2 regions of the Pseudomonas sp. SMSB3 genome follow, and region 2 is predicted to be linked to the other one. Evidence: predicted binding sites of a transcription regulator. Region 2 holds the regulator's gene; the other holds the start of a gene.
The links. The regulator sigma-54, encoded in region 2, starts transcription at its own class of promoters, with help from an activator protein. The targets are predictions, from matches to a motif close to ANTGGCATNNANNTTGCTNT.

Region 1 (4,411 bases), on a different contig from region 2:
CTGTCGTACACCTTGGTCGGGAAGGACTTGGTGTAGGTGGTGTCATCGGCCGGATCGAAGGTCGGGCCGGCTGGCGTACCGCCTGGCAGGGGAATGATGGTCGCTTCGGAATTGAGGTTGATGCCCTGGTCGATCAGGCTGGTGGCCTTGGGCGCCAGCGACGAGGTGTCGATCTTCAGGTCAGTCAGCACGCCGCGCTTGATGTTGCCGTTTTCATCGGCAGCGTAGCCCTGCAGGCGCAGGCCATCGGAGGTGACGACGAAGTTGTCCTTGCTGTTCTGGAAGGCGCCGGCACGGGTGTAGACGCGCGCACCGTTGTCCGAGAGCACGAAGAAGCCCTGGCCCTGGATGCCCATGTCCAGCACGTTGCCGGTGTTGTTGACGTCACCCTGGCTGAACTGCTGGGAGATCGCCGCCAGGCGCACGCCGTTACCGACCTGGTTCTTGCCCACGCCCAGGCGGTTGGCGCCGGCGTAGACATCGGCGAACTCGGCGCGCGAGGACTTGAAGCCGGTGGTGTTGACGTTGGCGATGTTGTTGCCGGTGACGTCGAGTTGCTTGTTGGCTGCGTACAGACCGCTAAGGCCGATATTGAAAGACATGCTGTTGCTCCTTGTTGCCGTTCTGTCGGCCTTAGATACCGATGGTTTGGACGTCGGACAGGGACACTTTGCCCACCCCTGCCAGGTTCAGCACCATCTCGCCGGTGCTGTTGAAACTTACGCTGGTGACCTTGGCCGGCAGCAGGGTGTTCATCTGCACGGCCTTGCCATCGACGGTGGTGGTGGCGGTGAAGGTGTAGGTGCCTGGGTCGACTTTCTCGCCCTTGTCGTTGGTGCCGTCCCAGATGAAATCGCCGTAGCCGGCTTTCTGCTCGCCAAGCTCGATGGTCTTGACCGTGTTGCCGTCCTTGTCGGTGATGGTGATCTTCGCCTCGGAGGTGTTCTGCGGCACCACGAACTGGGCATTGAAGCTGCTGCTGGTGTCGACCACGGCCTTGTCGTTCTGCACGATCACCGAGCGCCCGGCCAGAGAGGAGGCTTGCAGCGCCTGGGACGAGGCCATGGCGCTGGTAATGGCGCTGACCGACTGGTTGAGCGAAGTGATGCCTTCGAGGCTGCTGAACTGCGCCAGCTGGGCGACGAATTCGCTGTTGTCCTGTGGATCCAGCGGGTTCTGGTGTTGCATCTGGGTGACCAGCAACTGCAGGAACGCATCCTTGCCCAGCGCCTGGCCACCGGTGGCGGCGTTGGTCGAGGACTTGTTCTGCGAGCCTGACTTGACGCCGGAGTTGGCGATCACGTCGTTAAGGTTGACACCGCTACTGCTGTCGACTGCCATGGTTCGGATTCCTTATCACTGACCCAGGGTCAGGACCTTCTGCATCATGTTCTTGGCGGTGTTCATCAGCTCGGCGTTGGTCTGGAACGCACGGCTGGCAGAGATCATGTCAGCCATCTCTTCGACCACGTTGACGTTGGGGTAGTAGACGTAGCCGTCCTTGTTCGCCGCCGGATGGTTGGGCTCGTACCGCGCCTCCAGCGTGCTCTGGTCTTCGACGATGCCTTGCACCTGCACGCCCTGCCCGGCCTGGCCCTGGTCTTCGAACAGCGACTGGCCGACGCCGGCCTGGGCATTCTGGAAGGTGGTGGCGAACACCGGGTGACGGGCGCGGTAGGTCTGGTCGATGCTCGAAGAGACGGTCTCGGCGTTGGCGATGTTGGAGGCGACGGTGTTGAGGCGGGTGTTCTGCGCGCTCATGCCACTGCCGGCAATGTTGAAAACACTGGAAAGGGACATGGATTACTCTCCGCGCAGGGCCGACACCAGCCCTTTGAATTTGCTGTTGAGCAGGGTGAAGCTGGCCTGGAAGCCGATGGCGTTTTCCGTGTAGTTGGACTGCTCGATGTGGGCGTCCACGGTGTTCTGGTCGATCGACGGCTGGGTCGGCACCCGGTACTGCATGCTGTCATCGGCCATCGCCAGGCCTTCGGCCTCTATATGGCGGCTGTTGGTGCGGTCCATGGCGAAGCGGCCGTTCTGCTGCTTCTGGCTTTCGGCGGCGAGTACCGACGAGAAGTCCATGTCACGCGCCTTGTAGTTGGGGGTATCGGCATTGGCGATATTGTTGGCCAGTACTTCAGCGCGCTGCGCACGAAAGCCCAGGGCCTTTTCATGAATGCCTAGCGCCTTGTCAAAACTGATGCTCATGTCGGGAAAACCTTCGAAGGTAGGCCGCAATGGTCGTTGGCCAATCTTTAGCAAGGGCTGTGCCAGATTTGCGAAGGCGCGGAATTGCTGGGCTGCAGGGAGCCCGGCAGCGACCGGATGCCAGAAAAGCGGCAAAGTGCTTCCGCCTTGAGGAGCAAAAGCGGCAAATAGCGGGCGGCCACGGCGGCAAAGCAAAAAATTGACGGCAGTGACGGATGAGCCCTGGGCCATTTGATGCAACCAAGCATGACCACCGGCCGAGGAACAGCGGTCTTGGCTCGAAGATACGGCACTCGAACATCAAGACGCTTATCATCTCATCGCTAGAAGCGCTTTCGGCGACCTTTACCTATGGAGGGAAAACCGGCGCGTCGGTCACACTATCAAGCGTGAGTGCTCACTATAGCTTCCATCGCGACTGCTTAACAAAAGAAGAGCTCGAGACGGAGCTCCAAGGCTTTATCCTTTCTGCACGAGTCGAGCCCAACGATTTCAACGATCTGTTCAAGCCGGCCTTGAAAGAACTGGGCCAGCTCAACCATGACGAGATGTACGGTTTTTTCCCTGCCCTCATGCTGGGCGGCTCGGATCAACTCAAGTTCTTGAAGAACGTCAGCGCCGCAGAGCATTTGATCTTCCTTTCCCAATTCACAGACCTGGAGCCGTATTTTTTCTTCGAAGTACCGACATGAGCAAGGCTTCCATGCTCTCGCACTCGGTGCCGCTGGCAGCAGCAGCACGCAAGGCAGAACGTGGTGTACAACCCAACCTCGAATGCCGCCAGCGCGGCGCTCGAGGGGGTGGGCATGTCAGCGCAAACCAGGCCCACCTGCCGCTCACTTGGCCTGGTAAATGATCCCCGGGCTGCACTGGACCATCTGGTAATGGTCGGGCAACCCGTTCAGCGCCTCGGAGGCACCGAGGAACAGGTAACCGCCCGGCTTCAAAGTGCTGTGGATACGCATCAGGATGTCCTTCTTGACCTGGGCCGAGAAGTAGATCAGCACGTTGCGGCAGAACACGATGTCGAACTTGCCGAGGCTGGCGTAGCTGTCGAGCAGGTTGAAGGAGCGGAACTCGACACGGCTGCGGATCGCCGGCTTGACCGCCCAGCGGCCGGGGCCCTTGGTGTCGAAGTAGCGCTGCAGGCGCTCCTGGGACAGGCCGCGAGCGATTGCCAGGCTGTCGTATTCGCCAGTTTTGCAGTTGGTCAGCATCGACCCGGACAGGTCGGTGGCGACGATCTGTGCGCCCATCTTCAGTTGGCCAAGGTTGCTGCGCTCGAATTCATCGATGGCCATCGAGATCGAATACGGCTCCTGGCCCGAGGAGCAGGCAGCCGACCACATGCGCAGGCGCTGGCCCGGGTTGTTGCGGATGAACTCGGGGATGACCTTGTTCTTCAGCACCTCGAAGGGATAGGTGTCGCGAAACCACAGGGTCTCGTTGGTGGTCATGGCATCGACCACCTGCTCGCGCAAGCCGCTGCGCGGTTGGGTCTGGATGCGCTGCACCAGCTCGCCGAGGCTCTTGATGCCCTGCTGTTCCATGAGCTTGTTGAGACGGCTGGAGACCAGGTACTGCTTATTTTCGCCCAGCAGGATGCCACAGGCTTTTTCCAGGAAGACCCTGAACTGTTCGAATTCCAAATTACCCGTAGACACTGCTGCCGCCTCTTTTCAATCAGTGGTGCCGGGGCGCACTGCCCCGGCCGCCTCAATGCGTTGCCTTGATCCGATCGACCACCCGTTGGGCCAGGTCGTCCGGCTTGAACTTGGCCAGGAAGTCATCGGCCCCGACCTTCTTCACCATCGCCTGGTTGAATACCCCAGACAGCGAAGTATGCAGGCAGATGTGCAATTTTTGCATGCGTGGATCGCTGCGGATCGCCGCTGTCAGGGTATAGCCGTCCATCTCCGGCATCTCAATGTCGGAGATCATCATCAGAAACTCCTCTTCAGGCTTCTTGCCGTCGTCCACCAACTTGCGCAGGTAGTCCAGGGCCTGACGACCGTCGTTGAGCGCCACCACCTCGACCCCCACCGTCTGCAGGCAGCGGCTGACCTGCTTGCGCGCCACCGACGAATCGTCGACGGTCAGCACCCGCAGCAACGTGGCCTTGTCCTGCACCTCGGCATCGATCACACCGGCAGACACCGACTCGGAGGACGGCGCGACTTCAGCCAGGACCTTTTCCACG
Region 2 (4,411 bases):
TGAAAGCGCGATCGACTACTATGCGATCAACGCCCACAGCGTGCAGTACCTGCCCGACGGCAAGCTGCAATATGAAATGACTGCAGACAAGGTCGAACACCTCAAGGCCACCGAGGTCACACTGGTGACGACCCCTGACCTGCACATGTATCGCGGTACCGAATTCCCGTGGCACGTGCAAAGCCTGCGCGCCGAGGTCAACCCCGACGGCTCCGAGGTCGAGTTGATCGACAACGTGCGGGTCCAGCGTACCGATGAAAAGCAGCGCGAAATGGTCATCACCAGCTCGCGCATGACCGTATTCCCACAGAAGCAATATGCGCAGACCGAGCAAGCCGTTAGAATCGACGGCGCCGGTGGTACAACCACGGGCAAGGGAATGAAAGCGTATTTGAAAGAAGGCAAGATGGACTTGCTCTCTAACGTAAGAGGACAGTATGAGGCTCGTTAAAACCCTCCCCCTTTTGCTCAGCCTGAGCGCAGCACTGGGAAGCGCGAGCGCCTTCGCCCTGCCGACCGACCGTGACCAGCCTATTCGTATCCAGGCCGACAACGCGCACCTGGACGACAAGCAAGGCGTGGCGACCTACACCGGCGATGTGATCATCACCCAGGGCTCGATGATGATCAAAGGCAATACCGTGACCATGACCCGTGCCGCCAACGGCGACATCGACGTGGTGACATCGGTGGGCAACCTGGCCTACTTCGAACAGCAGCAGAGCACCGCCAAGCCAGAGAAGATGAAAGGCTGGGCCGTGACCATCCAGTACCAGGCGCAAAAAGACACGGTTATCCTCACCGACCGCGCCAAGGTCGAGAACGAAGGCAACACCACCGAAGGCGAGAAGATCGTCTACAACACCAAGACCCAGGTGGCGACCGCAGGTCGCGGTGGTAACGTGACGCAGCCACGTCAGCGTATCGACATGGTGATCCAGCCGAAGAAGAAGGCCGAGTAAATGGCAACCCTCAAAGCCCAGCACCTGGCCAAGAGCTACAAGGGGCGCCAGGTTGTGCGTGATGTCAGCCTGTCGATCGACAGCGGGCAGATCGTTGGCCTGCTCGGCCCCAACGGCGCCGGCAAGACCACCTGCTTCTACATGATCGTGGGCCTGGTCCAGGCCGATCAGGGACGCGTCCTGATCGACAATCTCGACGTCAGCCACCAGCCCATGCATGGCCGTGCACGTGCCGGGATCGGTTACCTGCCACAGGAAGCGTCGATCTTCCGCAAGCTGTCGGTGGCCGACAACATCATGGCGATCCTCGAAACGCGCAAGGAACTCGACCGTGAAGGCCGGCGCAAAGAGCTGGAAAGCCTGCTGCAGGAATTCCACATCAGCCATATCCGCGACAACCTTGGCATGAGCCTGTCCGGTGGTGAGCGCCGCCGCGTCGAGATTGCCCGCGCCCTGGCCACCGCGCCGAAGTTCATCCTGCTCGACGAACCCTTTGCCGGTGTCGACCCGATTTCGGTTGGCGACATCAAGCAGATCATCCACCACCTCAAGGCCAAGGGAATCGGTGTATTGATCACCGACCACAACGTCCGCGAGACGTTGGATATCTGCGAAACGGCCTATATCGTCAACGACGGTCGTCTGATCGCCGAGGGCGACGCCGAGACCATCCTGGCCAACGACCTGGTCAAGGAAGTCTACCTGGGCCACGAGTTCCGACTCTGAATCCAGACCTGCCGGGAGCACTGGCAAGCTCGCCCTGCTGGGCTTAAGTTGTTACGGTGCTCTAGGCAAACGCTACAATTTGAGGCATAAAACTTGCTTGAATTTGGCGCTCCGGCGCCCTCGTGTAGTGGATGGCGCATGCGCGCCGGCGAACAAGGTATTAAGCCCCAGCCATGAAACCATCGCTCGTCCTAAAAATGGGCCAGCAACTGACGATGACCCCGCAGTTGCAACAGGCCATTCGCCTCCTCCAGCTGTCCACACTGGACCTCCAGCAGGAGATCCAGGAAGCGCTGGAGTCCAATCCGATGCTCGAGCGCCAGGAAGACGGCGACGACTTCGACAATAGCGACCCGATGGCCGACAACGCCGAGAACAAGCCGGTCGCCGAGACTCAAGAGAGCAGCTTCCAGGAAAGCAGCACCAGCGCTGAAAGCCTCGAAGACGGTGAGTGGAACGAGCGAATCCCCAACGAGCTACCCGTCGACACCGCCTGGGAAGACATCTACCAGACCAGCGCCAGCAGCCTGCCCAGCAACGATGACGATGAGTGGGATTTCACCACCCGCACCTCGGCCGGCGAAAGCCTGCAAAGCCACCTGCTGTGGCAGCTCAACCTGGCACCGATGTCCGATACCGATCGGCTGATCGCAGTTACCCTGATCGATAGCATCAACGGCCAGGGCTACCTGGAAGATACCCTCGAGGAAATTTGCGCAGGCTTCGACCCTGAACTCGACATCGAGCTCGACGAAGTCGAAGCCGTGCTGCACCGTATCCAGCAGTTCGAGCCCGCCGGCGTCGGCGCGCGCAACCTGGGCGAGTGCCTGCTGCTGCAACTGCGCCAGCTGCCGCACAACACGCCATGGTTGGCTGAGGCCCAGCGCCTGGTCAGCGATTTCATCGACCTGCTCGGCAGCCGCGACTACAGCCAGCTGATGCGCCGCATGAAGCTCAAGGAAGATGAGCTGCGCCAGGTCATCGAGCTGGTACAGAGCCTCAATCCCCGCCCCGGCTCGCAGATCGAATCGAGCGAGCCTGAGTACGTGGTGCCGGACGTCATCGTGCGCAAGGACAGCGACCGCTGGCTGGTCGAGCTGAACCAGGAAGCGATTCCGCGCCTGCGCGTCAACGCGCAGTATGCGGGCTTCGTGCGCCGGGCCGACACCAGCGCCGACAACACCTTCATGCGCAACCAGCTGCAGGAGGCGCGCTGGTTCATCAAGAGCCTGCAAAGCCGCAACGAGACCCTGATGAAGGTGGCCACCCAGATCGTCGAACACCAGCGCGGCTTCCTCGATCACGGTGACGAAGCGATGAAGCCCCTGGTGCTGCACGACATCGCCGAAGCGGTGGGCATGCATGAGTCGACCATCTCGCGGGTCACCACCCAGAAGTACATGCACACGCCACGCGGCATCTACGAACTGAAATACTTTTTCTCCAGCCACGTCAGTACCGCCGAGGGCGGCGAATGCTCGTCCACGGCGATCCGCGCGATCATCAAGAAACTGGTTGCAGCGGAAAATCAGAAAAAGCCATTGAGTGACAGCAAGATCGCTGGTTTACTGGAGGCACAAGGCATCCAGGTCGCCCGTCGCACCGTCGCCAAGTACCGCGAGTCCCTCGGCATCGCACCGTCGAGCGAGCGCAAGCGACTGATGTAGCCCCTGGGTGTGCCACAGCGTTTGTGGGGTAGGTGCAACACCTGCCCCTTTATGCACGGGCAATAAAGGAGAAGCTGTATGCAAGTCAATATCAGTGGACAGCATGTAGAAGTCACCCAGCCGCTGCGCGATTACGTGCTCGAGAAGCTTGCCAGGGTGGAGAGTCACTTCGACAAGATCACCAACGTGCAGGTCATCATGAAAGTCGAGAAATTGCAGCAGAAGGTCGAGGCGACCCTGCAGATTCCCGGCGGCGAAGTGGTTGCCAACGCGGAACACGAAGACATGTATGCAGCCATCGATGCCTTGGCCGACAAGCTCGACCGCCAACTGAAAAAACACAAGGAAAAACAGCAAAGCCTGCTGCAAGGTGCAGCTGCCCGCTGATCCCTCTCATCCATGATCCGACTTGAAACCATCCTGACCCCCGGCCGTTCCCTGGTGAACGTGCCGGGCGGCAGCAAGAAGCGCGCCCTGGAAAAGGTCGCCACCGTCATTGCCGAGCAAGTGCCCGAGCTTGTCATGCAAGATGTCTTCGAAAAGCTCATCGCGCGCGAGAAACTGGGCTCTACCGGCTTTGGCAATGGCATTGCCATTCCCCACTGCCGACTCGAAGGCTGTTCCTCCCCTGTCAGCGCTCTGATGCACCTGGATGCGCCGATCGACTATGACGCCATCGATGGCGCCCCGGTGGATTTGCTCTTCGTCCTCTTGGTCCCGGAAGCCGCCACCGATGCCCATCTTGAACTGCTGCGCCAGATCGCCAGCATGCTCGATCGCAAGGAGGTTCGTGATCGCCTGCGTGCCGCCGACAGCAGCGAGGCCCTGTACCAGGTTGTCCTGGACGCACAGAACGAGCACTGAACATGCGCCTGATCATCGTTAGCGGCCGGTCCGGCTCCGGCAAGAGTACCGCCCTCGATGTACTGGAAGATCACGGTTTCTACTGTATCGACAACTTGCCCGCCGGGCTGCTGCCGCAGCTGGCGGAAAATGCGCTGATCAACACCGAGCTGCTGCAGCCAAAAGTGGCGGTGTCGATCGATGCGCGCAATT

Region 1: a site for sigma-54 is predicted at 2,259-2,278, ahead of flgB (flagellar basal body rod protein FlgB). Genes of this name have one in related genera too.

What each region holds. Positions count from the first base shown of each region.
Region 1 covers NZ_JBKGGV010000021.1:19,260-23,670, reverse strand. Annotated here, with positions in the region: gene flgE (flagellar hook protein FlgE) at 1-602, opposite strand, end outside; gene flgD (flagellar hook assembly protein FlgD) at 634-1,341, opposite strand; gene flgC (flagellar basal body rod protein FlgC) at 1,357-1,800, opposite strand; gene flgB (flagellar basal body rod protein FlgB) at 1,804-2,211, opposite strand; partial or broken gene ACLEJW_RS22295 (T6SS immunity protein Tdi1 domain-containing protein) at 2,486-2,903, shown strand; gene cheR (protein-glutamate O-methyltransferase CheR) at 3,048-3,875, opposite strand; gene ACLEJW_RS22285 (chemotaxis protein CheV) at 3,928-4,411, opposite strand, start outside.
Region 2 covers NZ_JBKGGV010000001.1:311,517-315,927, reverse strand. Annotated here, with positions in the region: gene lptC (LPS export ABC transporter periplasmic protein LptC) at 1-451, shown strand, start outside; gene lptA (lipopolysaccharide transport periplasmic protein LptA) at 438-962, shown strand; gene lptB (LPS export ABC transporter ATP-binding protein) at 963-1,688, shown strand; gene ACLEJW_RS01435 (RNA polymerase factor sigma-54) at 1,862-3,355, shown strand; gene hpf (ribosome hibernation-promoting factor, HPF/YfiA family) at 3,434-3,742, shown strand; gene ptsN (PTS IIA-like nitrogen regulatory protein PtsN) at 3,755-4,219, shown strand; gene rapZ (RNase adapter RapZ) at 4,222-4,411, shown strand, end outside.